3 regions of the Arthrobacter sp. TS-15 genome follow, and region 3 is predicted to be linked to each of the others. Evidence: riboswitches for the same ligand, from Rfam matches in the RefSeq annotation. Region 3 holds a riboswitch; each other region holds the start of a gene.

Region 1 (9,801 bases), on a different contig from region 3:
GCTCTTCGGTGGGGTGGTACTTGCCGATTTCTTCAATGGCACGGCCATCGCGCTTGGCGCGGGCATCCATGACGACGATGCGGTAGTACGGTGCGCGCATCTTACCGAAGCGCTTAAGGCGAATCTTTACGGCCACTTTTGTGGTCACTCCTGTTTCTGAAACGAGGTTGAACCCGACGTTCTGCACCCGTGGGGCGGGCCGTACTAGACGGTTCGAAGGACAAGATACGAGCACGGAGAGAGGGGCCGCACCGATCGAGTACCTGTCTATTGTGCCAGATGCCCGGAGCAAATACGACTCCGGTCCCCCTACCCGGCGTGTTCTTGCCCACTCCCGCGGTTGATGGTGCAGCCTTAAGCGAACAGGGGCGTCATTCGGACCAGACGTAAAGCCCGGCGCGCTCCGCCTTCTCGACGTCCGTCGCGAGGGCAGCCAACTGCTGGACATACTGGCGCGATTGCGCGGCATCGAAAGGCATATCGTCCTGTTCAGCCCATGCAGCGGCAACGTCGTCAAGAACGTTGGCGTCGCCTTCGCTCTCATAGGTGAGCAGTTCGGCAAGGGCCCGCACCATGGCTTCAGGGACACCCAGGAGGGCGTCGCTTGTGACGTCAACCAGGGCAAGCTCGTAGTCAGCTCCGGCGGCGTGAACAGCCTGTCCTGCGAGGTCGCCCAGTTGTTCGACTTCGAAATCGGTGATGCCGTCAATCCGAACGGCCGGGCCGGTTACACCTGCACCCTTCTCCAGGGCTGCAGCCCGCTTGAGCGCTTCATCGTGGGTGGCTACAAAAACTTCGGCAAAGCCCATGGAAAGTACTCTCATTCCTTCGTGCTGACGGGGCGGCGGCACAGGAACCCGGAGGTTCCGTGCCGTCATGCCAAGCCTAGTGCAGCCGGGGGCGCGGACTGGTCCTCAGCGCACGGTGACGCGCAGCTTGTTCCGCCAAGGATCATCAAAGCGCAGCTCGGCACCGGTGTGGTGGCTCTGCACACCGGCAACCTTGAGGCGATCAGCAAGCGCGGCCACGTCATCGGCGCCGGGGACTTGAATCAGGACCTCCCCCAGGCCCAGCGTGTCCTTTCGCGGGCCCGCTCCACGGCTGTTCCAGACGTTCATGGCCATGTGGTGGTGGTAGCCGCCCGCGGAGACGAAAAGCGCCTGGCCGTGCCAGCCTGCGGTGCGCTCGAAGCCCAGGGTTTCAACGTAGAACTTTTGCGCGGTCTCCACGTCACCCACCTGCAGGTGAACGTGCCCGACGCCGGCCGCCGACTCACGCTGCCCGGTCACGGCAGCTTCACTCAGGTGCTGCTGCAGGAATCGCTGCGGCGGGAGAGCAACGTTGTCCATGACAACGTTCTTGCCATCCCACTTCCAGAGGTCACGGGGCTTGTCGTAGTACAGCTCAATGCCGTTGCCTTCGGGGTCGGTGAAGTAGAACGCTTCACTGACCAAATGATCGGCGCTGCCTGCGAACGCGCGGGGTTCGTATTCGGCTGCCGTGGCAATGGTGGCGGCCAATGAGGGCTGGTCCTCGAACAGAATGGCCGTGTGGAACAGGCCGGCTTCGCCCCGACCCGGAATCTGCAGGCCAGCCGCGGGAGCGAGGTGGACGACCGGCTTGCCGACACGCCCCAAATACAGCCCGCCGTCTTGCTCGGCCACCACGTCCAGGCCAAGGGCCCGCTGGTAGTAGTCACTCATGACCTTCATGTCGCCCACCTTGAGCATGACGGTGCCCATGGTGAGTTCGGCAGGCAGAAGATCCTGGCTGGATGATGAGGTCATGTGAAGCTCCCGGTTCCGAGGTGGCCGCTTATCGGCACCTTCTTACCTATCTAAATTACTTGAAGCTTCAATTTATTCCTAACGCACGACGTTCCCTCGAATCACGATGTGCCGGAGTTCGTCCATAGTCCGCAGCTGACGCCGCGGATCCTCACTGCAGAGCACGACGTCGGCGCTGGCCCCTTCACTGATGCCCTCGGCTCCCAGCCACGCACGGGCACCCCAGGATGCGGCGTTCAGGACCGCAGCCGGCGGAAGGCCGGCGTCGTGCAGTTCCTTCATCTCCTCCGCAATCCGACCGTGCCTAATGACGCTGCCGGCATCAGTCCCGGCATACATCGAAACCCCCGCTTCGAAGGCCGACAACACACGCTCATGGCGACGCTCCCACAGACGCAGCATGTGGTCCGCGTACTTCGGAAACTTTGGCTCTGCCTGCGCGGCAATATCGGGAAAGGTAGCGATATTGACCAGCGTGGGAACAATCGGCACCGACTGCTCCACCAAGCGGGGAAGGTGCCTCGGGAGGAGACCGGTAGCGTGCTCAATGCAATCGATATTGGCATCGAGCATGTCGTCAATGGTGTCCTCAGCGAAACAGTGAGCCGTGACCCTGGCACCTTCATCATGTGCCGCTGAGATGGCATCCTTCACGGTCCTGGCCGGGAAGGAAACCGCGAGGTCACCGACGTCGCGATCTATCCAATCGCCCACTAGTTTCACCCAGCCATCGCCGTCCCGGGCTTCCTTTCGTACGGTCTCAACCAGTTCAGCGGGCTCAATTTCATGCCCCAAGCCGCGGAGGTACCGCCGGCTCCGCGCTATATGCCGGCCTGAACGGATCAAGCGGGGCAAGTCCGATCGCTGCTGTACCCAGCGGGTGTCCGAGGGCGATCCGCAATCGCGGATTAACAGCGTCCCGGCGTCGAGGTCTGCTTGGGCTTGGGCCAGCGTGGCGTGCTCATCAACGGCTCCTCCAACACCGAGTCCGACATGGCAGTGAGCGTCAACCAAACCCGGCAGGACCCAACCGTCCAGCACTCTGTCCGGCGCAGAAGCGGGACGCTGGAACGTCAAGGTGCCGTCCACTGACCATAGCCCCTGGCGCTCTTCGTCCGCCGAGACGAGCACTGGTCCACTGAATTCGATGATGTTGGCCATGGCAAAAGCGTAGCCGGGTGGCATGGCAGAGCCGTTCCCACCATGTGACTGGGCGGTGGTTCGTAGCTGTGGTAGCTTCGTCTACGACCACACGGGAGCCCTTGCAGGGGCTGAGATCGGACTGATGCAGTCTGCGACCGTTGAACCTGTCCGGGTAATGCCGGCGAAGGAAGTGAGTATTCCCTTGAGCACCGCAGAAACACAGCACAGCCCTGTCCAAAATCAGTTCGGCATGGACCAAAAACAGCCCGTCACGCAATCGTTGCAGTCCCACTCGTTGGCGTGGCTGGAAGATCCGGACAACGGCATACGCGTCCCCGTCACCGCGATCGCCTTGGAGCCCTCCCCCAACGGGCTAGTCAATCCACCTTTGCAGGTTTACCGAACAGCAGGCCCAGGCAGCGATCCGGTGGTGGGGTTGGAGCCGTTCCGTGCACCGTGGATCGAAGCCCGCGGAGATACGGAAGCCTATTCCGGTCGGCAGCGGAACCTGCTCGACGACGGCAAGTCCGCAGTCCGGCGTGGAGCAGCGTCAGCGGAGTGGAAGGGCGCGCAACCCGTGCCACGCCGCGCCGTGGAAGGTAGGACTGTCACGCAGATGTACTACGCGAAGCAGGGAGTTGTAACTCCTGAAATGCAGTTCGTCGCCTTGCGGGAGAACTGCGATGTTGAACTCGTCCGCAGCGAAGTTGCCGCGGGAAGGGCGATCATCCCGAACAACATCAACCACCCCGAATCCGAACCAATGATCATCGGCAAAGCTTTCCTGGTCAAGATCAACGCCAACATCGGAAACTCAGCGGTCACCAGCTCCATCGCCGAGGAAGTGGACAAGCTGCAGTGGGCTGCCAAGTGGGGCGCTGACACGGTGATGGATCTCTCCACGGGGGACGACATCCACACGACGCGTGAATGGATCATCCGCAACTCACCTGTCCCGATCGGAACAGTCCCTATCTATCAGGCCCTTGAAAAGGTTAACGGCGAGGCCAACAAGCTGACGTGGGAAATCTTCCGCGATACCGTCATTGAGCAATGCGAGCAAGGCGTGGACTACATGACCATCCATGCGGGCGTTTTACTGAGGTACGTGCCGTTGACCGCCAACCGGGTCACGGGCATCGTATCCCGCGGCGGCTCCATCATGGCCGGGTGGTGCCTTGCCCACCACCAGGAGAACTTCCTCTACACGCACTTTGACGAGCTCTGCGAAATCTTTGCCCAGTACGATGTCGCGTTCTCCTTGGGAGACGGGCTGCGTCCCGGATCCATTGCGGACGCCAACGACGCCGCGCAGTTCGCCGAGTTGGATACACTCGCGGAGCTGACACAGCGGGCGTGGGAGTTCGACGTCCAAGTCATGGTGGAAGGCCCCGGCCATATTCCCTTCCACCTGGTGCGGGAGAATGTTGAGCGCCAGCAGGAACTGTGCAAGGGTGCGCCGTTCTACACCTTGGGTCCACTGGTTACCGACATCGCCCCCGGCTATGACCACATCACCTCGGCCATCGGCGCCACGGAAATTGCACGCTACGGCACCGCGATGCTCTGCTACGTAACTCCGAAGGAGCACTTGGGGCTGCCCAACAAGGATGACGTCAAGACTGGCGTCATCACGTACAAAATCGCGGCGCACGCGGCTGACCTCGCCAAGGGACATCCGGGAGCTCATGAACGTGATGATGCGCTGTCCAAGGCGCGGTTCGAGTTCCGCTGGAGGGACCAGTTCGCCTTGTCCCTGGACCCTGTCACCGCAGAAGCTTTCCACGACGAGACGCTGCCCGCAGAACCGGCAAAAACCGCTCATTTCTGCTCCATGTGCGGACCTAAGTTCTGTTCGATGCGCATCAGCCAGGACATCCGCGACGAATACGGTTCGGCAGAATCCCAGGCTGCAATCGCAGGAATGTATAACGGGATGCGCGAAAAGAGCGAGGAGTTCTTGGCTTCAGGGGGAAAGGTGTACCTACCGGAGCTTCACGTCCCCTGAATTAGGGACCAGCCGAATCAGGAAGCCTGAACTGACCTTGCCCTGCCAACCTCGGCGATGAACGAACGAATGGCTTGATCGCCGTCAACCGAATCCTGGGGCCGGTGACCTCCCGCTGCTACGCGGCGAAGGGCACCGGTCTCCTGGAGGTAGCCGGCAATTTCCTCGTAAAGCGGCTCCCATCCGCCGGTGAGAACCAAAGTGGGAACCCCGGGAACAATGTGGAGCGGGGCCTCCCATGGTGGCGCCTGGAGTCTGAGCCGGCGGGCTGAACGGCGTGCTTCCGCAGTGTCCAGCCCACCCGTTTCAGCAGAGAAAGCACGGCGGAAATATTCACGCTGGTAATCGGCGTCATTGAGCTGCGTGCGGGCGTCGAACAGCGGTTCCATGAGTGCCCGGTGGGAACCCGTAGCCGGAAGCTCAGCAGTCAGGGACAAACATGCTGGCTCCACCAAAGTGAGTGAATGCACCAGCTCGGGGCGTTCGATTGCTGCCAGCATGGCGGAGATGGCGCCTTGCTCGTGTGCCACGATGTGGCCTCCACCGGAGTCAATCAAGGCATTGATCACAATGGCAACGTCCGCCGCCACATTGGATTCCGTTGGTTCGGCGACGGCATCAAAGCCGTGCCGCCGAAGGAAGAGGGCATCATAAGCGAGGGCCATGCCATGTTGCTTCGGCCATGCCGCAGCACCAAAACTGCCCAGGCCGTGAACGAAGACTACGCGCTGCTTATGCATTGGTTCAGCCTATTCCACGGCTCTGACATCCCAAGGGCCGGAAATCCCGGCTCCTTGGGAAGCACTACTTACTTTCCGAGGAACTTGTCGAAGCCCTTGGGGAGATTCAGGGACGACGGATCGAAGTCCGCGGCACCCTGTCCAAAAGCCGCGCCCGTGGGTGCTGCCGAGGCCGCGTTGGCCCGCTTGGCCTCAGCGTCACGCAGTTCCTGTGCCGCCTTTGCGGGGTTGCCCGAACGAGCCTTCTTCTTAGGGGCGTTCTTCCCGTTTTTGCGCCCGCCGCCAGGACCACCGAGACCAGGCATGCCGGGCATACCCGGCATGCCGCCGCCCTGAGCGAGCTTCTTCATCATCTTCTGGGCCTGCGCGAACCGCTCCAACAGGCCATTGACCTCGGACACGTGCACACCGGAACCCCTGGCGATACGGGCACGGCGTGAGCCGTTGATGATCTTCGGAGCAACACGCTCGTGCGGAGTCATGGAGCGGACGATCGCCTCAACGCGGTCGATCTCTTTTTCGTCGAAGTTCTCCAGCTGCTGACGGATGTTCTGCGCACCCGGCATCATCATGAGCATCTTCTTCATGGAGCCCATGTTGCGGATTTGCTGCATCTGGGCGAGGAAGTCGTCCAGGGTGAAGTCTTCCTGATCAGCGAACTTCTTCGCCATCCGGGCAGCTTCGTCTTTGTCCCACGACCTCTCGGCCTGTTCAATCAGGGTGAGGACGTCGCCCATGTCCAGGATGCGGGAAGCCATACGGTCCGGGTGGAAGAGCTCGAAATCATCCAGGCCTTCACCGGTGGAGGCAAACATCACCGGCTTACCAGTGACGGACGCGACCGAGAGCGCGGCACCGCCGCGGGCGTCGCCGTCGAGCTTGGACAGAACGATGCCCGTGAAGTTAACGCCTTCATCGAAGGCCATCGCCGTGTTAACGGCGTCCTGGCCAATCATGGAGTCGATAACGAAGAGAACTTCGTTGGGGATGATCGCCTGACGGATGCGGCGGGCCTGATCCATCATCTCGGCGTCGACGCCGAGACGACCGGCGGTGTCAACAATCACGACGTCGTGCAACTTCTGACGTGCTTCCTCAACACCGGCCTTGGCGACGGCTACGGGGTCGCCCGCAGGGTGCTCGAGCTCGGACGTTGCACCGGGGTGCGGAGCGAACACCGGGACGCCCGCGCGCTGTCCCACCACTTGGAGCTGGGTCACGGCATTGGGGCGCTGGAGATCACAAGCCACCAGCATGGGGCTGTGGCCCTGGGACTTGAGCCACTTGGATAGCTTGCCTGCAAGAGTGGTCTTACCGGCACCCTGGAGGCCGGCGAGCATGATGATGGTGGGGCCGGTCTTGGCCAAACGAATACGGCGCGTTTCGCCGCCGAGGATCTCCTTGAGTTCCTCGTTGACGATCTTGACGATCTGCTGGCTCGGGTTCAACGCTCCCGAGACTTCGGCGCCGAGGGCACGTTCGCGGATGCGGCCTGTGAACTCGCGGACCACGGAAACTGCAACGTCCGCATCCAGCAAGGCACGGCGAATTTCACGAACTGTGGCATCGACGTCAGCCTCGGTGAGGCGGCCCTTGCCACGAAGGTTCTTGAAGGTTGCTGTCAACCGGTCAGAGAGTGAATTGAACACGCGCCGTGCACTTCTTTCGATGGTCTACGAATGGCGGCCAATGCGGCACGCCATAGTCCTGATCATTCTTGCCCCGGCAAACCTGCCTCAGCCAACAATTCTGTTTCGACTACGGGACTCGACTATCTAGGGTACCAAGTCGCACCTGCAAGATGGCATGCTGGCACAGTGACCAGCAAAACAACTGTAAAAACGTTGCTCATCCTCGGCGCGTCCGGGGACCTGACGGGCCGGCTGCTTCTGCCCGGCCTGGCCGGACTCCTGGCTACCGGCCGGGCGCCCGGCCTGCGATTGGTGGGGGCGGGTTCTGACCCCTGGTCCCCCGAACAGTGGCAGGAGCGGGTCAATGGCGCCTTCGCTGCGGCGTCAGCTACCGCCGATGCCGAGGGTCGCGCTGACGTGGCTGCTGTCGCCTCCAGCACTGAATACCATCAGGTGGATGTCACCGCCGACGGCCCCTTGGCGGACCTGCTCGCGCAGCCGGAGGGGCCCATTGCCATCTACTTCGCTCTGCCCCCGCACGTCAGCCAAAAGGCCTGCGAGGTCCTCCACCGGGATCAGCTACCCCCTGGAACGCGCCTGGTGATGGAAAAGCCATTTGGCTCGGGATCAGAATCTGCGCACGAGCTCAATAAAACACTTGCTGAGCTGGTTCCCGAGGACCACATCCACCGTGTGGACCACTTCCTGGGTAAAGCCACTGTACTGAACGTCCTGGGACTACGCTTCGCCAACAGGTTCCTGGAGCCCGTCTGGAACCGGGACCACATCGAAAAGGTGGAGGTCATTTTTGATGAGGACCTGGCACTGGAGGGCCGGGCCCGGTATTACGACACTGCCGGCGCCCTGCGGGACATGATCCAGAGCCATCTGCTGCACATCATGGCATTCCTGGCGATCGACGCCCCGGCCACCATAGAGGAACGGGACCTGCGTGACGCCGTGGCAACCGTCCTGCGGGCCAGCAGCATCAAAGCTCCGTACAGCGAATCCACTGGCCGCGCCCGCTACACGGCGGGAACACTCGGCGAACGGACAGTTCCGGATTACGCTGCCGAAGAGGGTGTAGACCCTTCCCGCAATACCGAAACCCTGGCCGAAGTCCGGGTGGAGATCGACAACTGGCGGTGGAAGGGTGTTCCCTTCATCCTTCGCTCGGGCAAGGCCCTGGGACGCCGACGCAAGGAAGCTGTGATCACCTTCCGCCCTGTCCCCCACCTTCCGAAGGGATTCTCAGGCGTGGACTCCCCCAACCAGCTGCGGATCGGTTTCGGACCCGACGTGCTGGAATTCGACATCGACGTCAACGGACCCGGCGACATTTTCACGCTGGACCGGGCTAGTCTGGTGGCGCAGCTCAGCGCAGCCGGAATGCTCCCTTACGGTGAGGTGCTGGAAGGCATCCTGAACGGCGACCCCTTGCTGTCTGTTCGAGGCGACACCGCGGAGGACTGCTGGCGGATCATCGAGCCGGTCCTCCGTGCCTGGGAGGCAGGCGACGTCCCGCTGGACGAGTACGACGCCGGCAGCGCGGGGCCGGCGAACTGGCCCACCGGCGTCGTGGACTAAAGACTGATGGCACATCCAAGACAGCGTTAACAGCACAAGCGGGCCGGGTACCTTGACTGGTACCCGGCCCGCTTTGCTGCGTCAGGGACTTAGATTGCGGCTGCGCCGCGCTCCCCGGTCCTGACCCTGACTGCTTCGTAAACATCCACGGTCCACACCTTGCCGTCACCGGCGCGGCCTGTGTTTGAGCTGGCGATGAGGACATCCAGGATGTCATCTGCCTGCTCATCCGTGGCAAGGACCTCGATGCGGATCTTCGGCAACAAATCCACGTTGTACTCGGCTCCCCGGTACACCTCGGTGTAGCCGCGCTGACGGCCGTAGCCGCTTGCCGCGCTGACCGTCAGGCCCTGGACCCCGTATGATTCGAGGCCTTCCCGGACTGCTTCAAGCTTTTCGGGACGGACGATCGCTGTGATGAGCTTCATGCCTGGACACTCTCCTTGCCTTCTGCGGGGGTCTTGGCGTCTGCTGCCGTGTCTGCCTTACCTGTCATTGCATTGTGCAACGGCTGGAAGCTGCCACCGTGGCCATTGACTCCGAACTCGTAGGCCGTCTCAGCGTGGAGGCTGAGGTCCACGCCAACGTTTTCCTGCTCAGTGGAGACACGGAAGCCCATGGTCTTGTGGATGGCGAAGGCAATGATGGCCGTCATGATGGCCGAGAAGGCAATCGCAATACCGGCTGCTGCGAGCTGTGCCCACATCTGTGCCATGCCGCCGCCGTAGAAGAGGCCACCACCCACGCCGTCAGTGGACTTGGCGATGAAGCCAAGGGCCACGGTGCCGATGATGCCGGAAACGAGGTGGACGCCTACAACGTCCAGGGAGTCATCGAAGCCCCAACGGAACTTCAGGCCGACTGCCAGGGCGGAAGCAACACCGGCAACTACACCCAGGCCGAGG
Region 2 (9,801 bases), on a different contig from region 3:
TGCTGACGAGACTGAAGCCCAAGCCGCCACCGAGGAACCCGCCGAGGAAGCCGCTGCTGCCGCCTCCACATCATTGTTCATGGAGCCGGTTTCCATCACGTCCATGATCTTCCAGGCCCCGGACCTCACCACCGTTCCCCGCGTTGCCCCGGTTGAAGAAAAAGCCGAGGAGCCCGAAGAAGAAGCCGAAGTCCCTGCCGACGGCGAGCTGGAAGACGCTGGTAGCCGTCGTCGTCGCAGAAGCCGGGGCCGCCGTGGTCGCCGCGGAACCGAACGCGATGAGAACGAGGCCGAGGACGGCACCGAGACTGACGATGAAGAAGCGCCGGCACCTGAAGCCCTTGAGGAAGGCGTGACGTCTCGTCGTCGTCGCCGTCGTCGTCGTGGAGACCAGGATCTTGAACTGACGGGCGGCGCGGATGATGATCCGCCCAACACGGTCACCCGCGTCCGTGCCCCCCGCCCCATCACCGAGACAGCTCCGTCAAACCGCGTGACCGGTGTCAAGGGCTCCACCCGGTTGGAGGCCAAGAAGCAGAGGCGCCGTGAGTCCCGGGAGACCGGCCGCCGCCGCCAGGTCATCACCGAGGCCGAGTTCCTTGCCCGCCGCGAATCGGTGGACCGTCAAATGATCGTTCGCCAGCGCGACGACAGAATCCAGATCGGTGTCCTGGAAGACGGTGTGCTCGCCGAGCACTTCGTGTCCAAGACCCAGCAGGACTCCCTGATCGGCAACGTGTACTTGGGCAAGGTCCAGAACGTGCTGCCGTCCATGGAAGCTGCTTTCGTGGACATCGGACGCGGCCGCAACGCCGTCCTGTACGCCGGTGAAGTCAACTGGGACGCGGTCAACCTCGAAGGCCAGCCGCGCCGGATCGAGAACGCCCTGAAGTCCGGAGACTCCGTCCTGGTTCAGGTCACCAAAGACCCCGTGGGTCACAAGGGTGCCCGCCTCACCAGCCAGATCTCCTTGCCCGGCCGCTACCTTGTGTACGTGCCCGGTGGTTCCATGACCGGCATCTCCCGCAAGCTGCCCGACGTCGAACGCAACCGACTCAAGCGCATCCTGAAGGACCGCCTGCCGGAAAACGCAGGTGTCATTGTCCGCACAGCCGCTGAGGGTGCGTCGGAAGAAGAGCTGACGCACGACATCAACCGTCTGCGTGCCCAGTGGGAAGGCATCGAAGGTCAGGCCTCCTCCACCAAGGTCCTTGCCCCTGAACTGCTGTACGGCGAACCGGACCTCACTATCAAGGTGGTCCGTGATGTCTTCAATGAGGACTTCTCCAAGCTGATCGTCTCCGGTGACGACGCCTGGGACACCATCGAGGCATACGTAACCTACGTTGCCCCTGATCTGGTGGGCCGCCTCGAAAAGTGGACCAAGGATCAGGACATCTTCGCTGCATGGCGCATCGACGAGCAGATCCATAAAGCCCTGGAACGTAAGGTCTTCCTCCCGTCCGGTGGTTCGTTGGTCATCGACCGTACCGAGGCCATGACTGTGGTGGACGTCAACACCGGCAAATTCACCGGCAGCGGTGGAAACCTTGAAGAAACGGTCACCAAGAACAACCTTGAAGCGGCCGAGGAAGTGGTGCGCCAGCTCCGTCTGCGCGACATCGGCGGCATCATCGTCATCGACTTCATCGACATGGTCCTCGAATCCAACCGCGACCTCGTCCTGCGACGCATGGTGGAGTGCCTGGGCCGGGACCGCACCAAGCACCAAGTGGCCGAGGTGACGTCCCTGGGCTTGGTCCAGATGACACGTAAGCGGATGGGCACCGGCCTTCTTGAGGTATTCGGTGAGCAGTGCGAGCATTGCGCCGGACGTGGCGTCGTCACTCATGACGAGCCCGTTGAACACCGGCGCGCCAACGTGGTGGCAGCCGAGCAACACCGCCCGCACTCCGAGGTACAGCAGCCAGCTGCACGGACGGAACGCAAACGCCGCCGCGGGAAGGGTGGGGGACAGGCCGTAGCCGAAACCCCTGCACAGGTCCATACGACGACGACTACCCCGGTTGCCCCCGCGACCCCGACTGAACCGCAGGATCCTGCCCGGCAGGCCAAGGCGGAGGCCACCAGGGCTGCCCTGGCAACCATTGCCGCTGCGGCGCACGCCGCGCACCTGCACGACGACGAAGTTCACCGTGCAGAAGAGCAGGCACGGGCGGCCGGCCAACACCAAGGGACGGCCGACGCCGGATCCGGAACCTCAGCCGGCAACGAAGCGGGGGCATCAGCACATGAAGCCGCCAACCGCGATGCAGCCGCCCAGGAAGCCAGGTCCACTCCGGTCCTGCGCTTCGGCGGAGAAGAAGTTGCGTTGCCGTTCGTGGAGCATCACGAGGAACCGCAGGCAAACAAGCCTGCCATGAGCCTGGACCTCCTGGCGGAAGCGTTCTCCCACCTTGGCGCCGCTCCGGCATCTGAGGAACAACCCGCTCCGCTGGCCGTACAGGAGCCTGCTGTGGCCCGGAAGGCTGACGCACCGGCGCGGGTTGAGGAAGATCCTGAGGCTTCGGCATCTCCGCGGGGTCGTCGTGGTCGTCGCAACCGCAGTGCCAGCCGGGCTCAGGGTGCGGCCAATGAAACCAGCGTCGAGCACCATGTGGTGACGGCCTCGGCCCCCCAGGGCTCGTCCCATGAGGCCAAGGCGCCCGTGGAGCCAGTCAAGAAGGCGCCGGCCTCCGAGCCCATCATTCTAGGAGTCGGGGTTCCAGCCTCGGAGCTTTAGTCACGGCCGAGCCGCTCTCCGCGGCCAACATCGGCTGAAAGGGCCCTGCGCTACCTGCCTCCGGCGGTAGCGCAGGGCCCTTTCGCGTTGCCTTGAATCCTTGGCGGGGGACGCGTTCCACGGTCACATCCGGGCTCCCGGATGGTTCGGTACCTGCAGCACCAGGCTTCCCGGCTAGGCTAGGGGACTGACACGGGGTGCCGGGCGATGGGCCCGGCTGAGATCCAGACCCGTTGAACCTGTCCGGTTAGCACCGGCGAAGGGATGTCCTCATGGCTGCATCACTACATTCATCTGTGTACCCGCTCCACTCGGTATACCCGCTGGACGCTCACACGTCAGCCCGCCAGGTCCCGCGCGTTCTCACTATTGCCGGTTCGGACCCTTCCGGCGGTGCCGGAATTCAGGCGGACCTGAAGAGCATTGCAGCGTTGGGTGGGTACGGCATGGCTGCCATTACGGCTCTCACCGCGCAAAACACAGTGGGGGTGAGCGCAGTCCACGTCCCTCCGGCGCATTTCCTGCGTCAACAACTGGAAGCAATTAGCGGCGACATCATCGTTGATGCCGTCAAGATCGGAATGCTCGGCGATGCTGCCGTCATTGCCCAGGTCCGGGACTGGCTCGAAGAGGTGCGCCCCGCCGTCGTGGTTCTTGATCCGGTGATGGTGGCCACCAGTGGCGACCGGCTGCTGCGGGAGTCCGCGGAGAATGCCCTGCGTTCACTGCTACCCCTGGCCCACCTCATTACTCCCAATGTTCCTGAGCTTGCCATGCTGCTGGGGGAGCCTGAGGCAGCAGACTGGGCTTCGGCACTGGAGCAAGGCAAGCGGCTTGCTGCGGAGTACGGAAACACAGTTCTGGTCAAGGGTGGCCACTTGCCGGGCCCGGAATGCCCGGATGCCTTGGTGAACACCACAGGGCTTTTGTCACGGGATGTTGTGGAGGTATCAGGTCCCCGCGTGGCGACGCGCAACAGCCACGGAACCGGTTGCTCTCTTTCGTCCGCCCTGGCCACCGTCCAGGCCCGCACGGGCAACTGGGAAACATCACTGCGGGAAGTAAAGCCCTGGCTACTCGGAGCTTTGACAGCCTCGGCGGAACTCCAGGTAGGCCGGGGGAACGGTCCGGTGCATCACTTCCATCACCTCCAGCGAGCGTCAGCCCCGGGCGCCTTCGCTGCGGCTTTGTGGGAGGCGGCCGTTCCGGAACTCGAATCCATTCATGGACTTCCCTTTATTCAGCAACTCCAATCCGGCGAACTCCTTGAACGTGATTTCACTTACTACCTCGCCCAGGATGCGATCTACCTCAACGGGTACTCCCGGGTCTTGGCACGTGCCGGCGCCCTGGCCCCCACGGAAGAAGAGCAACTGTTCTGGGCCAGGTCATCGCAGCAATGCCTGGAGGTAGAGTCGGAGTTGCACAGGACGTGGCTAAGCAGCCGTGAAGCGCCGACCGCACTGGGGCCGGTCACCAAGTCCTACGTGGACCATTTGCTGGCAACGTCCGCTTCCGGCAGTTACGCCGTGGTTCTCGCCGCAATACTTCCTTGCTTCTGGTTGTACGCGGAGGTGGGGCGGCAGCTCCATGCCAATTACCTGAATGCGGGCGCCGCGGCGGACCATGCGTATGCCGACTGGCTGACGACCTACGCTGACGAGGACTTCGCCGCGGCAACGCGGAAAGCGATCAGCCTCACGGATGCTGCGGCGGTCGCGGCTTCTGATACGGAGAGGGCCGCGATGATGGAGGCCTTCACCCAGTCCTGCCGTTACGAGACCGCATTCTTCGATGCTCCCAGGCTGTTTGCCTGAGTTTGCCGGGCGTCACTTTGGCAGGGTTCCCTTGGGCGGATTCGATGCGATTGCGGGGACACTTCCGCGCGTCGCTGGCCGAATCGCGTTAATCTCGCGCAAACACGGTAGGCTGTATGGGCACGGTGCCGGGAGAGTCCGTATCAACTGGTGACGCAAGTCACGAGGTAGCCTCCGGACTCGGCCTCATTTGCAGACGAAGGTCAAACTAGCGTAATCTTGATCTTCGGTGCTTACGCCAACACTTGGGTTATGCCCCTTGGAATTGTTCATGGGATGACTCGCGGGCTTCGATCAGAAGTCCACGGCGTTGAGGCACAGCGCGAACCAGGCCTGATTCCGGTTCAAGGTTCCGCACGCAAATTTTGTAATAAACGTCGAGAGAAGTGAGTACCCAAGTGGTGTACGCGATTGTCCGCGCAGGCGGCCGCCAAGAAAAAGTTTCCGTTGGAGACTACGTAACGCTGAACCGCGTCCCCGGTGGAGCCGGTAGCACGCTTGAGCTGCCCGCATTGCTCCTGGTTGACGGCGACAAGGTCACTTCCGCTGCTGCGGAACTGGCCAACGTCAAGGTCACGGCTGAGATCCTCGAAGACCTCCGTGGTCCGAAGATCGTCATCCAGAAGTTCAAGAACAAGACCGGCTACCGGAAGCGTCAGGGTCACCGTCAGGAACTGACCAAGATCAAGATCACCAGCATCGCGTAACTTTCGTTACCGCTGTTCAGGTTTTTCAGTTTCCCCAGAAATTTAGAGGCAGGCATTTCACATGGCACACAAAAAAGGCGCGAGTTCCACTCGCAACGGTCGTGACTCCAACGCTCAGTACCTGGGCGTCAAGCGTTTCGGTGGTCAGGTAGTTTCCGCTGGCGAGATCATCGTTCGCCAGCGTGGAACCCACTTCCACCCGGGTGCAGGCGTCGGTCGCGGTGGCGACGACACCCTGTTCGCACTGCAGGCCGGTGCGGTTGAGTTTGGTACTCGCCGCGGCCGTCGCGTAGTGAACATTGTTGCTGCTGCAGCTGCAGAGTAACAACAAGTTCTGAACCGGTGGAGCGGGCCAAACGGCCCGCTCCACCGTTCTTTTAACCGCATTACAATCGACTAGGGCGCCGTAGCGCACTGGTTTTTGCAACAGCGCTGGCAACAGCAACAAACGCTGTAAGACAGCAACTGAGGAGATCCACGTGGCGAGCTTTGTAGACCGGGTAGTCCTGCACGTATCCGGCGGAACCGGCGGCCACGGCTGTGTCTCTGTCAAGCGTGAGAAGTTCAAGCCCCTCGGCGGCCCTGACGGCGGCAACGGCGGCAACGGTGGCGATGTCATCCTTCGCGTCTCCGCCCAGACCACAACGCTGCTCGACTACCACCACGCTCCCCACCGCCACGCCACCAACGGCGGCCCAGGCATGGGTGACTGGCGAGGCGGCAAGAACGGTGAAACCCTGATTCTTCCCGTGCCCGATGGCACCGTGGTCAAGACCAAGGACGGCGAAGTCCTGGCTGACCTCGTTGGCGAGGGCACTGAGTACATTGCGGCCGCCGGTGGCCAAGGCGGCCTCGGCAACGCATCCCTTTCATCGCAGAAGCGCCGGGCGCCGGGCTTTGCCCTGCTGGGCATCGAAGGTGAATCCAGTGACATCGTCCTGGAACTGAAGTCCATCGCAGACATCGCCTTGGTCGGTTTCCCCTCTGCCGGTAAGTCGAGCCTCATTGCGGCCATGTCTGCTGCCCGGCCCAAGATTGCCGACTATCCCTTCACCACCCTCATTCCCAACCTTGGCGTGGTGCAGGCCGGCGACGTGCGCTTCACCATCGCCGATGTTCCTGGTCTGATCGAAGGCGCCAGCGAAGGCAAGGGCCTGGGCCATAACTTCCTGCGGCACGTAGAGCGCTGCGCTGCGCTGGTTCACGTCCTTGATTGCGGAACCCTTGAATCAGACCGTGATCCCCTTTCCGACCTCGCAATCATCGAAGCCGAACTCGAGAAGTACGCGGTAGACATGAGCTATGCCGGCGTTGACGGTGAAGTGGTGCCACTGAATGAGCGCCCCAAGTTGGTAGTCCTCAACAAGGTGGATCTTCCTGACGGCAAGGATATGGCCGAGTTCGTCCGTCCGGACCTTGAAGCCCGCGGATACCGAGTTTTTGAAGTCTCGGCAACAAGCCACGAAGGTTTGCGTCAGCTCGGCTTTGCCATGGCTGAGATCGTCCAAGCAGCACGTAACGCCGTGCAGACCGCGCCTCCCAAGGTGGCACCTCCCGTCCTGCGTCCGCGCGCCGTCAACGAGTCCGGATTCAAGATCCGCCGCGAGGAGAAGAACCTCGAGCCCCTGTTCCGCGTATTGGGTGAAAAGCCTGTGCGCTGGGTCAAGCAGACTGACTTCACCAACGAGGAAGCCATTGGCTACCTTGCCGATCGTCTTGCCAAGCTTGGTGTGGAAACTGAGCTGTTCAAGGTTGGCGCCAAGCCCGGCGACACCGTGGTCATCGGTGAAGACGATGGCGTGGTGTTCGACTGGGAGCCCACCATGATGGCTGGCGCTGAACTCCTCGCAACGCCCCGCGGGACTGACATCCGCGTCGCGGACATCGGTGACCGTCCCACACGTTCACAGAAGCGCGATGAGCAGATCGAGCGCCGTGAGGCCAAGGCTGCCGCGAGGGCCGAGCTCGAAGCGGAGCGCAAGGCTGGTATCTGGACCGAATCCGTCAGTGGTCGGCGCGCGCAGGCAGTGAAGGAAAGTCACCTGGATTCCGGTGATGACGACTAGGACTGTCGACGCTCCGGACACCGCTGAAGGACTCGAGCGTCAAGCTCTCGCCACCGCCAAACGAATTGTTGTCAAAGTGGGGTCATCCTCGCTGACCAGCATCAAGGGTGGCATCTCCGAGAAGTCCCTCACCGGGCTGGTTAATGCCCTTGCTGACAAGCGCAATGCAGGCACGGAGATCATCCTGGTGTCCTCGGGTGCCATCGCCGCCGGTCTTGCCCCCTTGGGTTTGGCCAAGCGGCCTAAAGACCTGGCCACGCAGCAGGCTGCCGCGAGTGTTGGGCAGGGCCTCCTGATGGCGCGGTACACGCAGGCGTTCAGCGCCCACGGCGTGACCGTCAGTCAGGTTCTGCTGACCGCCGATGACCTCATGCGCCGAACGCAACACACCAATGCCTTCCGGGCGCTGGACCGATTGTTGAACCTCGGCGTGGTGCCGGTAGTCAATGAGAACGACACCGTGGCCACCCACGAGATCCGCTTCGGTGACAACGATCGCCTGGCTGCCTTGGTGGCGCACCTGGTTCGCGCCGACGCGCTCGTGCTGCTCTCCGACGTCGACGCCCTCTACGACGGCCCGCCTTCCCAAGGCGCCCAACGCATTCCGCTGGTCCGAGGTCCGCGGGACCTTGAGGATGTGACCATCGGCAAGGCAGGCAAAGCCGGCGTAGGAACCGGCGGCATGATGACCAAAGTGGAAGCTGCGTCCATTGCTGCCGGCTCGGGCATCCATGCCTTGGTCACGTCCACGGCCAACGCTGCGGCAGCCTTGTCCGGCGGGGATGTGGGAACCTGGTTCGCCGTGAATGGCAATCGCAAGCCGGTCCGCCTCCTCTGGTTGGCGCACCTGGCCACGGTCCAGGGCCGGTTGATGCTCGACGACGGCGCAGTGAAAGCCGTGCGCGACCGGCACAGGTCACTCCTTCCCGCAGGCATTTCGGACATCAGCGGTGACTTCGAAGCCGGCGACCCCATTGAGATGGTTGCCCACGACGGAACGGTGGTGGCGCGCGGCTTGGTGAATTACTCTTCCGATGAACTCCCGCGCATGTTGGGCCGCACCACCCAGGAGCTGGGCCAAGCCATGGGCCGCGGCTATGACCGCGAAGTTGTTCATGTTGATGATCTGGTGCTCCTGAGGGCATCGCGCTCATCTAAACTTGGAGCATGACTGAAGCGCTGACCCCTGACGCCCCTGTGATCTCTGATGTTTCCGGTACCCCCGGCCAGACGCCGGAGAACCCTGCAGCAGGCGGCGCGCCGTTGTCACCGGAAGATGTCCAGGCTGCCGTTCACGCCATAGCGGACCGCTCCCGTAAGGCTGCCCGCCGTATGGGACAGGCAAACCGCGCATGGAAAGACCGCGCGCTGCGCGCCATCGGAGCTGCCTTAGTGGAGAACCGGAAGCATGTATTGGAAGCCAATGCCAAGGATGTTGCCGTAGGCCGGGCAAACGGCACCTCAGCAGCACTCCTGGACCGTTTGACCTTGACCCCCGCCCGTATTGACGGCTTGGTGGCTGCTTTGGAAAACCTGGCCGGATTGCCCGATCCTGTGGGCAACGTGGTCCGGGGCCAGACACTTCCCAATGGACTGCGCCTGCGCCAAGTAAACGTCCCCATGGGTGTTGTGGCCGCCATTTATGAGGCCCGGCCGAACGTCACAGTAGATATTGCCGGCCTTGCATTGAAGAGCGGCAACGCTGTGATCCTTCGTGGAGGTTCCGCGGCGGCCAACACCAACGAGGCACTTGTCCGGATTCTTCGCGAAGCGTTGGATTCCGTTGGCCTGCCCGCTGACGCGGTGCAGACCGTGGACCAGTACGGCCGCGAAGGAGCCAACGTGCTGATGCGAGCCCGCGGCCGTGTGGATGTCCTCATTCCCCGCGGTGGGCGCGATCTCATCCAAACGGTGGTGACCAACTCTTCCGTGCCTGTCATTGAAACCGGCGAAGGGAATGTCCATATCTTCATCGACGAGTCCGCGGGTGAAGAGATGGCCGTAGAGATCCTCCTCAACGCCAAAACTCAGAGGCCCAGCGTCTGCAACACCGTAGAGACCCTGCTGGTGCATTCCGGGTCCACGGTTCTGCCTGCCGTTGCCAAAGCCTTGCGTTCGGCCGGTGTCACCCTCCACGTGGATGATCGGATCGCTGCTGCTTTGGGCAAGGACGTGGAAACCGTTCCTGCCGACGACGAGGACTGGGCCACCGAGTACATGGATCTCGATCTGGCCGTCGCTATGGTGGACAGCTTGGATGAAGCAGTCAACCACATCCGTACCTGGACCACCGGACACACTGAAGCGATCCTCACCAACAACCTGGCAAACGCTGAGAAGTTCATCGCGGACATAGATTCCGCAGCTGTGATCGTCAATGCCTCCACCCGGTTCACTGACGGCGGCGAGCTAGGCCTCGGAGCCGAGGTGGGTATTTCCACCCAGAAGTTGCACGCCCGGGGTCCCAT
Region 3 (9,801 bases):
GCGCCGAGGGTTCCCGCCGGGGCGTTGGAAGCCGTACTGTTGGATGCTGCCGCGCTAGAAGTCATGCCTTCGATTGTGCCGAAAATCCGGGGCAAAAGATAACGACAAGCTGTCACGTCGCGCCCGGCCCGGGCCGTTGTGTCGGGGATCACTGGCCTTCGTGGGGATCACCACGGTGCTGCATTGTTCTACCGGGCTACGAAAAAGCTATGATTGGGGTGCTGTGGTTCTTTTCTCATTGGTGGCTACACACGCCGACATCGACCTCGAAACTGTCGCTCAGTTGAGCAACGGTTCCTCTGAGCTTGCCTCGGCAGCCCTGACAGACTCCTCCCTGGTTTCCGGAGCCGTTGTCTTGGCCACGTGCAACCGCTACGAAATTTACGGAGAAACAGCCAACGGAGCTGACCTTGAGGCGGCTCGTTCGGCCCTTGTCTCCCAGATCAGCGAACTCAGTGGCCTCAACGAGCAACTCGTCTCACGCTCCTTCGCCACAAACACCGGTCCGGACGTCACACGGCACCTGTTTGCTGTGAGCGCTGGCCTGGATTCAGCCGTGGTAGGTGAGCGCGAGATCGCAGGCCAGGTCCGCCGGGCACTGATCACCGCCCAGCAGGAAGGCACCGCCAGCTCGGGCCTCGTGCGGCTCTTCCAGGCGGCCTCCAAAACGGCAAAGGACGTGGGCGCACAGACAGCCCTCGGCTCCCGTGGGCTTTCAATCGTTTCCGTCGCCTTGGACCTCGCCACCGACCTCGCCGAGAACGACGATTGGTCCACCAAGAAAGTGGTGGTCTTCGGAACAGGGGCCTATGCCGGCGCCACCATGTCGCTCCTGCGTGAGCGCGGCTGCACAGATGTTTCCGTTTATTCCTCCTCCGGCCGCGCCGAGGGCTTCGTAGCCACCCGCGGCGGAACCGCCCTCGACGCCGACACTCTTCCCGCTGCTGTTGCCGCAGCTGACGTCATGATTGGCTGCAGCGGCTCTGACAACAGAGTGGAGGCCGCCGATCTTGCCCGCGTCCGGGCCCACTCGGGCAAACCCTTGATCGCTATCGACCTCGCCCTCACCCACGACTTCGACCCCGCAGTGGGCGAACTCGATGGCGTTGAGCTCCTGACGCTTGAATCCGTACGGCTGGCTGCGCCTCAGGAGCAGGCAGAGTCACTTTCCCAGGCCAGCGCAATAGTCAACGGCGCCGCCACCTCCTTCGAGTCCGAACGCGAAGCCCGCTCCGTGGACACTGCCATTGTGGCGCTGCGCCGCCACACCATGAACGTCCTTGACGCGGAAATGGAAAAAGTCCGGGCACGGCATGGTTGCACCGCCGCCGCCGAAGAGGTTGAGTTCGCCCTCCGCCGGATGGTGAAGCAGCTCCTGCACATTCCTACGGTCAGGGCACGCGAACTGGCAGCCAACGGCCAACAGGAAGAGTATGTTGCCGCTCTGGAAGCCCTCTACGGCATCGAGGTGGAGAAGCCCCAAGCCGCCCCGGCCGCGGAGTGCCCGGTGGATCACGGGCAACTCCGCTCCGAAAGCGCCTGAGGCCACCTCGCCACTTACGCGAAAGCGTTGATACCTGTCAGCTCGGCGGACAGGTCCCACAGTTTCCCTGCTTCTGCTTTGTCGATAGCGTGCGCGTCCACACCTTGGTAGCGGGCGAGGGGTGAATCTTTGTCGGTGGGATTGGCGATGTCGCAGTCCTCGCAGTAAACCCCGCCTTTGCCTGCCAAAGCCGGTGACGTCGCCGCCCAAACCGAGGTTGCTGCGCCCTGTTCCGGCGTCTTGAATCCTTCCCGGAGATTTCCCTCGCCGTCCATCCAGCCTGCGGCCACCATCTCTTCCTTGGGCAAATGCCGTTGCAGCTCAGTCATGATGCCCCCTGGATGCACCGCGAAAGACCGCACGCCGAATTCCCGTCCCCGCCGGTCAAGTTCCACGGCAAAAAGTGAATTGGCCGTCTTGGCCTGACCATAGGCCCGCCATTTGTCGTAGCCGGTAGCGAAATTGATGTCCTCGAACCGGATCGGGGACAGCTTGTGGCCGGTGGAGGATAAGGAAACTACGCGGGCGTTGCCGGATGCCGACAGGGCAGGCCAGAGGGCGTTGACCAGAGTGAAGTGCCCCAGGTGGTTGGTGTCGAACTGGGCTTCCCAGCCCGGTCCCACGTGTTGTTCCGGGCTTGCCATGATGGCCGCGTTGTTGATGAGGATCTCCAACGAACCGTGCCCGGCCATGTATCGCTGGGCGAATGCTTTAACGCTGTCCTGGTCTGCCAGGTCCATCTCTTCCACCGTGACCGTGTCACCGAGACCGGCGCCAGCCAGCACTTCCTTCGCGTGTTCGGTCCTGCGAGCCGGGACTGTGACTTCCGCGCCGGCTGAAACCAGCGCCCGAACTGTCTCCAGGCCGAGCCCGGAGTATCCGCCGGTAACGATAGCCGCCTTTCCGGCGAGGTCGATTCCATCGATGACCTCCCGGGCGGTGGAACCGTGCCCAAAACCGGAACCAAGAGGGTGTTGCAGGGTCTCTGCCAGATCTTCGCTCATGGTTGAGCTTTACAGACAAAGGCCTGAACGGGCAACGATCAGTAAATGGGCTTCTCCGGTTCCACATCGCGCACCCAGGCGAGAATACCGCCGTCGAGATGGCTGACGCGCGTGTAGCCGGCCTTTTGCGCCGCTTCAAGGACAGCAGCCGATCGAGTCCCGGCCTTGCAGTGGAACACGATGTCCCTGTCCTGCGGCAGCTCCACCCACGCTTCGCCGGAGAGTATGCGGCCCTGCGGAATCAGGATAGAGCCGTCGATGCTCACGATGCTGTGCTCGCCCGACTCGCGGACATCCACGAGTTCGAAGTCCCGCTCCCCCAACTCCCGTTCGGCAAGCATTGCGGCCAGGTCTTTGGCGGAAACAGTGTGCTCCTGGTCCGTGGCCGCCGGCGGCGTTACTCCACAGAAGGCCTCGTAGTCGGTCAATTCCGTAATGGGTTCGGCTTCCGGATCCTTTGAGACCTTGATCTCGCGCCAGTTTCCGCCCAAAGCATCAAAAAGTGCCACCCGGCCCAGCAATGAACGCCCGACGCCGGTAATCAGCTTCACGGCCTCGGTGACCATGAGCGATCCAACCGCTGCGCAGAGCATGCCGAACACGCCACCCTCGCCACAGGACGGCACCGAGCCGGCGGGAGGCGCTTCCGGGTAGAGATCCCTGTACGTGGGCCCGTGGTCGGCCCAGAAGACGCTCACCTGGCCGTCAAAGCGGAAGATGGATCCCCAGACATAGGGCTTGCCGAGGATGGCAGCGGCGTCGTTCACCAGATACCGCGTTGCAAAGTTGTCAGCGCCGTCCAGGATGAGGTCATACTGCGCAAACAGATCCAGCGCATTGGAAGCGTCAAGGCGGACATTGTGCAGGACAACGTTGACCAAGGGGTTGAGTTCTGCGATGGCGTCACGTGCGGATTCGACCTTGGGCGTACCCACGTCCTTCACACCATGGATGACCTGCCGCTGCAGGTTGCTAAGGTCCACCGCGTCATCGTCCAGTATGCCCAGGGTGCCCACTCCGGCAGCGGCCAGGTACAGCAGTGCGGGGGAACCAAGGCCACCGGCGCCTATGACCAGGACTTTGGCATTCTTGAGCCTGCGTTGGCCCAGGGCGCCAATTTCAGGAATGATGAGATGCCGGGAATACCGTTCCACCTCGGCCGGCGTAAGTTCGGCGGCCGGTTCAACGAGGGGCGGGAGGACAGCGGGCGCAGTAGCGTGGGCAGCAACAATTGAGGCCATACCCCAATCTATGCCTGCAGATGCCGCCCGGTCATATTACCCCCCGGTAGAGTAGTCATAACTGCGAAGGAAAGGCGGCAGACTGTGGCTGACGGCACACGGGCAAACGATGGGGCACCGGCCAGGCAGGAACGGGCAGGTACAACGCGTTCACCAAGGTTGCCGCGGGACGAGCGCCGCGCACAGTTGCTGACCGCGGCGCTGGAAGTATTCGTTGCCAACGGCTTCCACGGGGCAGCCATGGACGAAATCGCGGAGGCCGCCCACGTGAGCAAACCAGTGCTCTATCAGCACTTCCCCTCCAAGCGCGAGCTATACATGGCGCTCCTGGACAGCCACCTTGCAACACTGACGCAGCTGATGCTCAACGCCTTGAACTCCACCACGGATAACAAGGAACGCGTCAAGGCCGTCATGCGCGCTTACTACAGGTTCATTGCCGACGACGACCAAGCCCATCGCCTGGTGTTCGAATCGGACCTGATCAATGATGCCGATGTCAGTTCGCGTTTGGAGACTTTCAACAAAACGTTCGCGGACGCCGTGGCCCGTGTTATTGCCGAGGACACCAAGCTGCCCCCTCTGGAAGCGCAGCTTCTTGGCCGTGGTTTGGCCGGAATGGCTCAGGTGAGCGCCAGATATTGGCTCGAAACGGACGGAAACCTGGACCTCGATGTGGCCAGCGATCTGATCTATCGTTTAGCTTGGCGCGGAATCAGTCGATTCCCCAAAGAGTCCTAGGCTACAAATAGAGGACTGACTTAACACTTGATTGGCTTGGAGGCCTTGCTGTGGAAGTAAAGATCGGCATTCAGAACGTTGGCCGTGAGATCGTGCTCGAATCCTCCCTGGATGCCGACGCCGTCGCCAAGATTGTGGCTGAGGCCGTGACCAAAGGCTCCGAGCTTCGCCTCACTGATGACAAGGGCCGACAGGTCATTGTTCCCGGCAACGTGCTGGGCTACGTGGAAATCGGCGCCGAGGAAACCCGGCGCGTCGGCTTCGGCGCTCTCTAGGGTCTTCCTACGTCTCGTCGTCCGCTAAGGAGTTTTCATGCTTTCTCTCGTCGTGGTGGTTCTGGCCACCATTGCCACCGGTTTCATTGTGTGGGCTAACGACAAGCGGCACGGCAAGTACGGGATCGCGCTGCCGGCCGGTGTCTCAGCAGCTGTGGGCACGCTGAGTTGGATCGCGTTCATCAGCGCCGGATTGGGCTACCAGCCTGGCGCAACGTGGATTCCGTGGGTCCTACCTATTGTGCTCGGCACTGCCGCGGCGGTTGCCGTGGTGCTCTTTCTCGGCCGGACCAGGACCCAGCACGATACTGCGGCCCTCACCAAGGCGCTGCGGCTTTAGAACCTTAGACAGTAGTGACCGTCACCCCATGGTGGCGGTCACTACTGTTTAAGCCCCGGCACGACTTAAGCCCCGCACGACGCCGCGTGTGCGCCGAGGTTGTCGTTCTGAAATGAGTCGCCGAGCCCGGCTGCCACATTCCGAGGGTTCGGATCAGAGGAACTCTGCCCGGCCTTCCATCGCCGAGGACGCGAGCGCGTGCTCCCGCCGGGGAATCCGGCCTGCCTGCCGCGCAAGCCTACCGGCGATGACAGCGTGCTTGAAGGCCTCCCCCATCTGCACCGGGTTCTGGGCCCGGGTTACAGCGGTGGCCAGCAGGACGGCGTCACAGCCCAGCTCCATGGCCAACGCGGCATCGGAGGCGGTTCCGATTCCCGCGTCGAGGACCACGGGTACGGAGGCCCGGGACACGATGAGTTCAATGTTGTGTGGGTTCAGGATGCCGAGGCCGGTTCCAATGGGTGATCCCAAGGGCATGACGGCGGTGGCACCCAGGTTCTCGAGCCTGAGCGCGAGCACGGGATCGTCATTTGTGTAGGCGAAAACCTTGAAGCCCCGGTTCACCAGTTGTTCCGTTGCATCCACCAGTTCCACGGCGTCGGGCAGGAGCGTGTGTTCGTCGGCGATGACTTCCAACTTCACCCAATCTGTCTCCAGCGCTTCGCGGGCCAGTTCAGCGGTCATCACGGCGTCCTTGGCAGTAAAGCAGCCCGCAGTGTTGGGAAGTACCCGGATGTTGTGGTCCACCAGGAGCTGGAACAGGGATCCCGTTTCGGCGGGTGAGTAGCGCCGCATGGCTACGGTGGTGAGCTCGGTCCCCGAAGCCAGGAGCGCTGATCCCAGGCCATCAAGGCTCGGCGCGCCTCCGGTGCCCATGATGAGTCGGGAACCGAATTCCACGCCGTCGATCGCCAGCACATCAGTGGTTCGACCGTCAATGTTTGCTGTTGTCATGGTTCAGCCTCCTTGGACTGCTGTTACGAGTTCGAGTTCGTCTCCGTCGGCCAGCGCCGTCACGGCCCATTGGCTGCGGGGCACCACCTCGGAGTTACGTGCAACCGCGACTCCCAGCTTGCCGCCGTCGGCCGCTTGACCGCGAGGGTCCAAGGCGCGGCCCGTGATCGCTGTGACCAGAGTGCTGACGGATGCGTCATCGGAGACTGCGTGATCGGTTCCGTTGAGTTTGATGTTCATGCTGTTTCCTTGGTGGGAGCGTGTGCTGCTGGTGTGAGTACTTGGGGAACTGAAGCGTTGCCCGCGAAGCGATCAGGCAGGAACGGAGCCCATCGAGGGTCCTTGGATCCGTTGATGAGTTCGCCCACGATCCTGGCGGCTACGGGAGTCAGGAGTACACCGTGGCGGAAGAATCCTGTAGCGATCACCAAGCCGTCAATGTCGCCGTGGGGACCGCTGACCCGTCCAAGCAGGGGGGCGTTGTCCGGAGTGCCGGGGCGGGCGCGGGCAGTTGCTTCAAGGAGTTCCAGTTCCGCCACTGCGGGGACCAGAGTTTGGGCATCCCTCAGCAGTTGATAGACGCCGCCGGCCGAGACTGCGTTGGAAGTCGCTGACAACCGGTCTTCGCGTTGCGTCGCTCCGATCACCACGGTTCCGTCGTCCCGGGGAACGATGTAAACCGGAACGCCTCGAACCATCCCCCGAACAGTGGACGTCACCAAGGGCCGGAGCTTTTCGGGGACGCGAAGCCGGAGGATGTCGCCATAGACCGGCCGCACTGGAAGGGTCAGTCCCTCAGGGAGCCCCGACACGTGGGATGCCCCCAGCCCGTTGGCCACCACAGTCTCCGCGGCAAGGACCACGACTCCGGATTCGAGTTCCACTCCGGTGACCCGCCCGCCATCCCGCAGCACACCGCGCGCCGGGGAAAGAACGGCGAATCCGTCATCGGCCCCGGGCACCCAGGAGGCGTCGTCAGGCGAATGGTTAGCCAATCCAGCCAGGATGCACGCGGCGAGCTTTCGTGGATCCACTTGGTGGTCGGCGGGAATGTCGAAAGCGCAGGAAATCTGCGGGCTAAGGAGCGGCTCGCGGTTCCTCGCGTCCCGCAGGGCAAGAGGTTCGACTCCCAAGCCAGCTGCGAGCTGTACGTTCCTGAGGTCTGCGAGCGCCCTGCGGTCGGCTGCGTCGGCACCCACGGCGAGGGTGGGCGTCGTGCGGTATCCGCTGCCCGCTCCCCCCAAGTGCAGTCTGTCCACGAAGGAGGGCCACAGCCGGGAAGACTCAATCATCAATTCCAGGAGGTCTTCCTCCTGGTAATGCAGTTCGCTGACGGGTGCAAGCATTCCGGCGGCGGCGAACGTTGCGCCCGAGGCCGGGGCGGGGTCGATCAGCACCACTGAACGGCCAAGTCGCCGGGCTTCATGAGCGATGCCCAGGCCTATGATGCCGCCGCCAATGACGGCCACGTCTGCCTGGATGGGGGTATGGCGGGGATCTGCCATTGGTTTCCTTCCCTACGCCGGTACTAGCCGGATCAGGTCAAGCGGTCGGCGCTGAAGCCCTCTCAGCCGGACAGTCATATGACGAATGTCGCGGCTCCCGCAGTACGTGCCCAGTTTAGAGGAACTACTCTGGTTTCCATGACCCAGCCTGACGCCCTCGCCTCTGCCCGCCTCTATTTGTGCACTGATGCCCGTCAACGGCAGGGCGATTTTGAAGACTTTGTGGACGCCGCTTTCGCCGGTGGTGTGGACATCATCCAGCTCCGCGACAAGACGCTGGAAGCTGCCGAGGAGCTTGAAATGCTGGCCGTTTTGCGGAGCGTCGCACAACGGCACGGACGGCTGTGGGCTGTCAACGACCGGGCCGATGTTGCCAGTATTTCCGGGGCTCCCGTGTTCCACATCGGTCAGAAGGACCTGCCTCTGACGGCCGCCCGCACACTCCTGCCGAATGTCACCGGCATCGGTCTTTCCACCCACACACCGGAACAAATCGACGCGGCAATTGCTACCGCCCAAGGCCCCTTGGGACTGGACTACTTCTGTGTGGGTCCGGTCTGGGCAACGCCCACCAAACCCGGGCGCGCGGCTGTGGGTCCGGGTTTGGTCACATATGCCGCAGAGGCACAGAAACGTGCAGGCGACGTGACGACACTTCCGTGGTTCGCCATTGGCGGCATCGACCACAGCAACGTTGAACAGGTGGTCGCCGCGGGGGCCAGCCGCATCGTCGTCGTGCGCGCCATCACGGAGGCAACAGACCCGACGGCGGCAGCGAAGTCGCTGCTGCAGGTGTTGGACACCGTTGAGCCCTAGCCGGTCCTGAGCTGGCCGGCGTCTACGCTGTCAGGCCAAGGCCCGTCATCCGGCGGGAATGCTTCCCGGCGAGTTCCGTCGTCAGCCGTTTCACCTCAGCACGCGAGTCCCCTCCGCTTCTCAGCGTTGGGCCCAGCCGCGGGTGCTCCATGCAGACGCGTTGCGCCTGCGTCAAGGCCTCTCCCACCAGGCGGCGGCCCCACAGTGCAAGGCGCGATGCCAGGCGTGGGTCATCACTCAGGGCCCTCCTCAGCAGAACCCGAAGGACTTCAGTGGCTTGATCGGGGGAAGCCACCCGTTCAACAAAATGCTGCGTTTGTGGGTCAAGGAACATCGCGACAGCCCTGTAGAAGTCCGACGACACAGTGTCGATCACATAGGCCTTCATGACGGATTCGAACCAGTCTCCCGGTTTGGTGCGCTCGTGGAAATGGTCGAAGGAACGCTGGAACGGCAGCATCGCATGTTCGGGGTCGACCCCCATCTCCACCAATCGATCGCTGAGGAGCGCGAAGTTGCCGTAGGCACCCACAGCGATCTTCGCCAGCACTGACCTGTCATGAAGGGTGGGAGCATAACGGGAGTCCAGCGAGAGCCGTCCGAAAGCAGACAGCTCGCCATAGGCCATGGCTCCAAGCAACTCCGCTGAGAGTTCCCTGGCAGAGGCTGCGGCGTCCGGGGATATGCCCATGAACCCAGCCTATCCCTGGCCGGGCATGAGATTCCCGGGGTTTGCGTTCTGCTTCCGGCCTCGTTCCTACTAGGCTGGCTCGACGTGAGTTGACTGCCATGTGCCCTGCATACCGCCCGTCCTCCTCCTCGCACCCACTTCACTGAAGGAATTTCCATGAGTCACCCGAGTTACCCGCCCGCGCCCCAAAACGATGCCGGATCAGGAGTTCCGCAGGTCCCGGCCGCGCCTTATGCTTACGGCGGCCAGTTCCAAGGTGGAGCACAGCCTGGCTACCAACCCGGACCGGCTTCAGGCCCTTATGGAACTACGGGCGGGGCGGTTCCGGCCAAGTCCTTCATGACCACCTGGATTTTGGCGCTGCTTCTGGGTGGCTTGGGTGTGGACCGCTTCTATCTGGGCAAGATTGGTACTGGAATCGCGAAGCTGCTCACTGCCGGCGGCTTCGGCATCTGGTCCATTGTGGACCTCATCATCACCTTGACAGGAAACGCCCGGGACAAAGAGGGCAGGCCGCTGGCAGGCTACCTGGAGAACAAGAAGAAGGCGTGGATCATCACCATCGTCGTCTGGTTCGCTGGTGTGATCGTGGGAATTGTGTCCACTGCGCTGTCTTTCACCCTCTTCGCCGCTGCAGTCCAGCAGGGACGAACCACACCTGCTGCACCGCTCCCTTCCGCCAGTCAAGGGC

What was found. Region 3 has a riboswitch for thiamine pyrophosphate ahead of thiO (glycine oxidase ThiO). Riboswitches for the same ligand answer to the same signal wherever they lie in the genome.
Region 1: linked by a shared signal. The riboswitch ahead of thiC (phosphomethylpyrimidine synthase ThiC) and the one ahead of thiO (glycine oxidase ThiO) in region 3 are both predicted to bind thiamine pyrophosphate.
Region 2: linked by a shared signal. The riboswitch ahead of thiD (bifunctional hydroxymethylpyrimidine kinase/phosphomethylpyrimidine kinase) and the one ahead of thiO (glycine oxidase ThiO) in region 3 are both predicted to bind thiamine pyrophosphate.

What each region holds. Positions count from the first base shown of each region.
Region 1 is NZ_SDXQ01000031.1:84,262-94,062, reverse strand. It holds gene rpsP (30S ribosomal protein S16) at 1-136, opposite strand, end outside; gene EU811_RS12750 (hypothetical protein) at 372-824, opposite strand; gene EU811_RS12745 (VOC family protein) at 915-1,787, opposite strand; gene EU811_RS12740 (amidohydrolase family protein) at 1,866-2,948, opposite strand; TPP riboswitch at 3,030-3,137, shown strand; gene thiC (phosphomethylpyrimidine synthase ThiC) at 3,133-4,938, shown strand; gene EU811_RS12730 (alpha/beta fold hydrolase) at 4,956-5,678, opposite strand; gene ffh (signal recognition particle protein) at 5,747-7,327, opposite strand; gene EU811_RS12720 (glucose-6-phosphate dehydrogenase) at 7,358-8,896, shown strand; gene EU811_RS12715 (P-II family nitrogen regulator) at 8,986-9,324, opposite strand; gene EU811_RS12710 (ammonium transporter) at 9,321-9,801, opposite strand, start outside.
Region 2 is NZ_SDXQ01000036.1:61,487-71,287, forward strand. It holds gene EU811_RS14220 (Rne/Rng family ribonuclease) at 1-2,743, shown strand, start outside; TPP riboswitch at 2,927-3,025, shown strand; gene thiD (bifunctional hydroxymethylpyrimidine kinase/phosphomethylpyrimidine kinase) at 3,016-4,560, shown strand; gene rplU (50S ribosomal protein L21) at 4,959-5,267, shown strand; gene rpmA (50S ribosomal protein L27) at 5,329-5,592, shown strand; gene obgE (GTPase ObgE) at 5,747-7,333, shown strand; gene proB (glutamate 5-kinase) at 7,323-8,504, shown strand; gene EU811_RS14250 (glutamate-5-semialdehyde dehydrogenase) at 8,501-9,801, shown strand, end outside.
Region 3 is NZ_SDXQ01000029.1:203,503-213,303, reverse strand. It holds gene hemE (uroporphyrinogen decarboxylase) at 1-65, opposite strand, end outside; gene EU811_RS11280 (glutamyl-tRNA reductase) at 224-1,543, shown strand; gene EU811_RS11275 (SDR family NAD(P)-dependent oxidoreductase) at 1,558-2,547, opposite strand; gene moeB (molybdopterin-synthase adenylyltransferase MoeB) at 2,586-3,788, opposite strand; gene EU811_RS11265 (TetR/AcrR family transcriptional regulator) at 3,795-4,529, shown strand; gene EU811_RS11260 (DUF3107 domain-containing protein) at 4,580-4,804, shown strand; gene EU811_RS11255 (hypothetical protein) at 4,842-5,144, shown strand; gene EU811_RS11250 (thiazole synthase) at 5,298-6,098, opposite strand; gene thiS (sulfur carrier protein ThiS) at 6,102-6,338, opposite strand; gene thiO (glycine oxidase ThiO) at 6,335-7,603, opposite strand; TPP riboswitch at 7,596-7,714, opposite strand; gene thiE (thiamine phosphate synthase) at 7,742-8,419, shown strand; gene EU811_RS11230 (ferritin-like fold-containing protein) at 8,442-9,110, opposite strand; gene EU811_RS11225 (TM2 domain-containing protein) at 9,267-9,801, shown strand, end outside.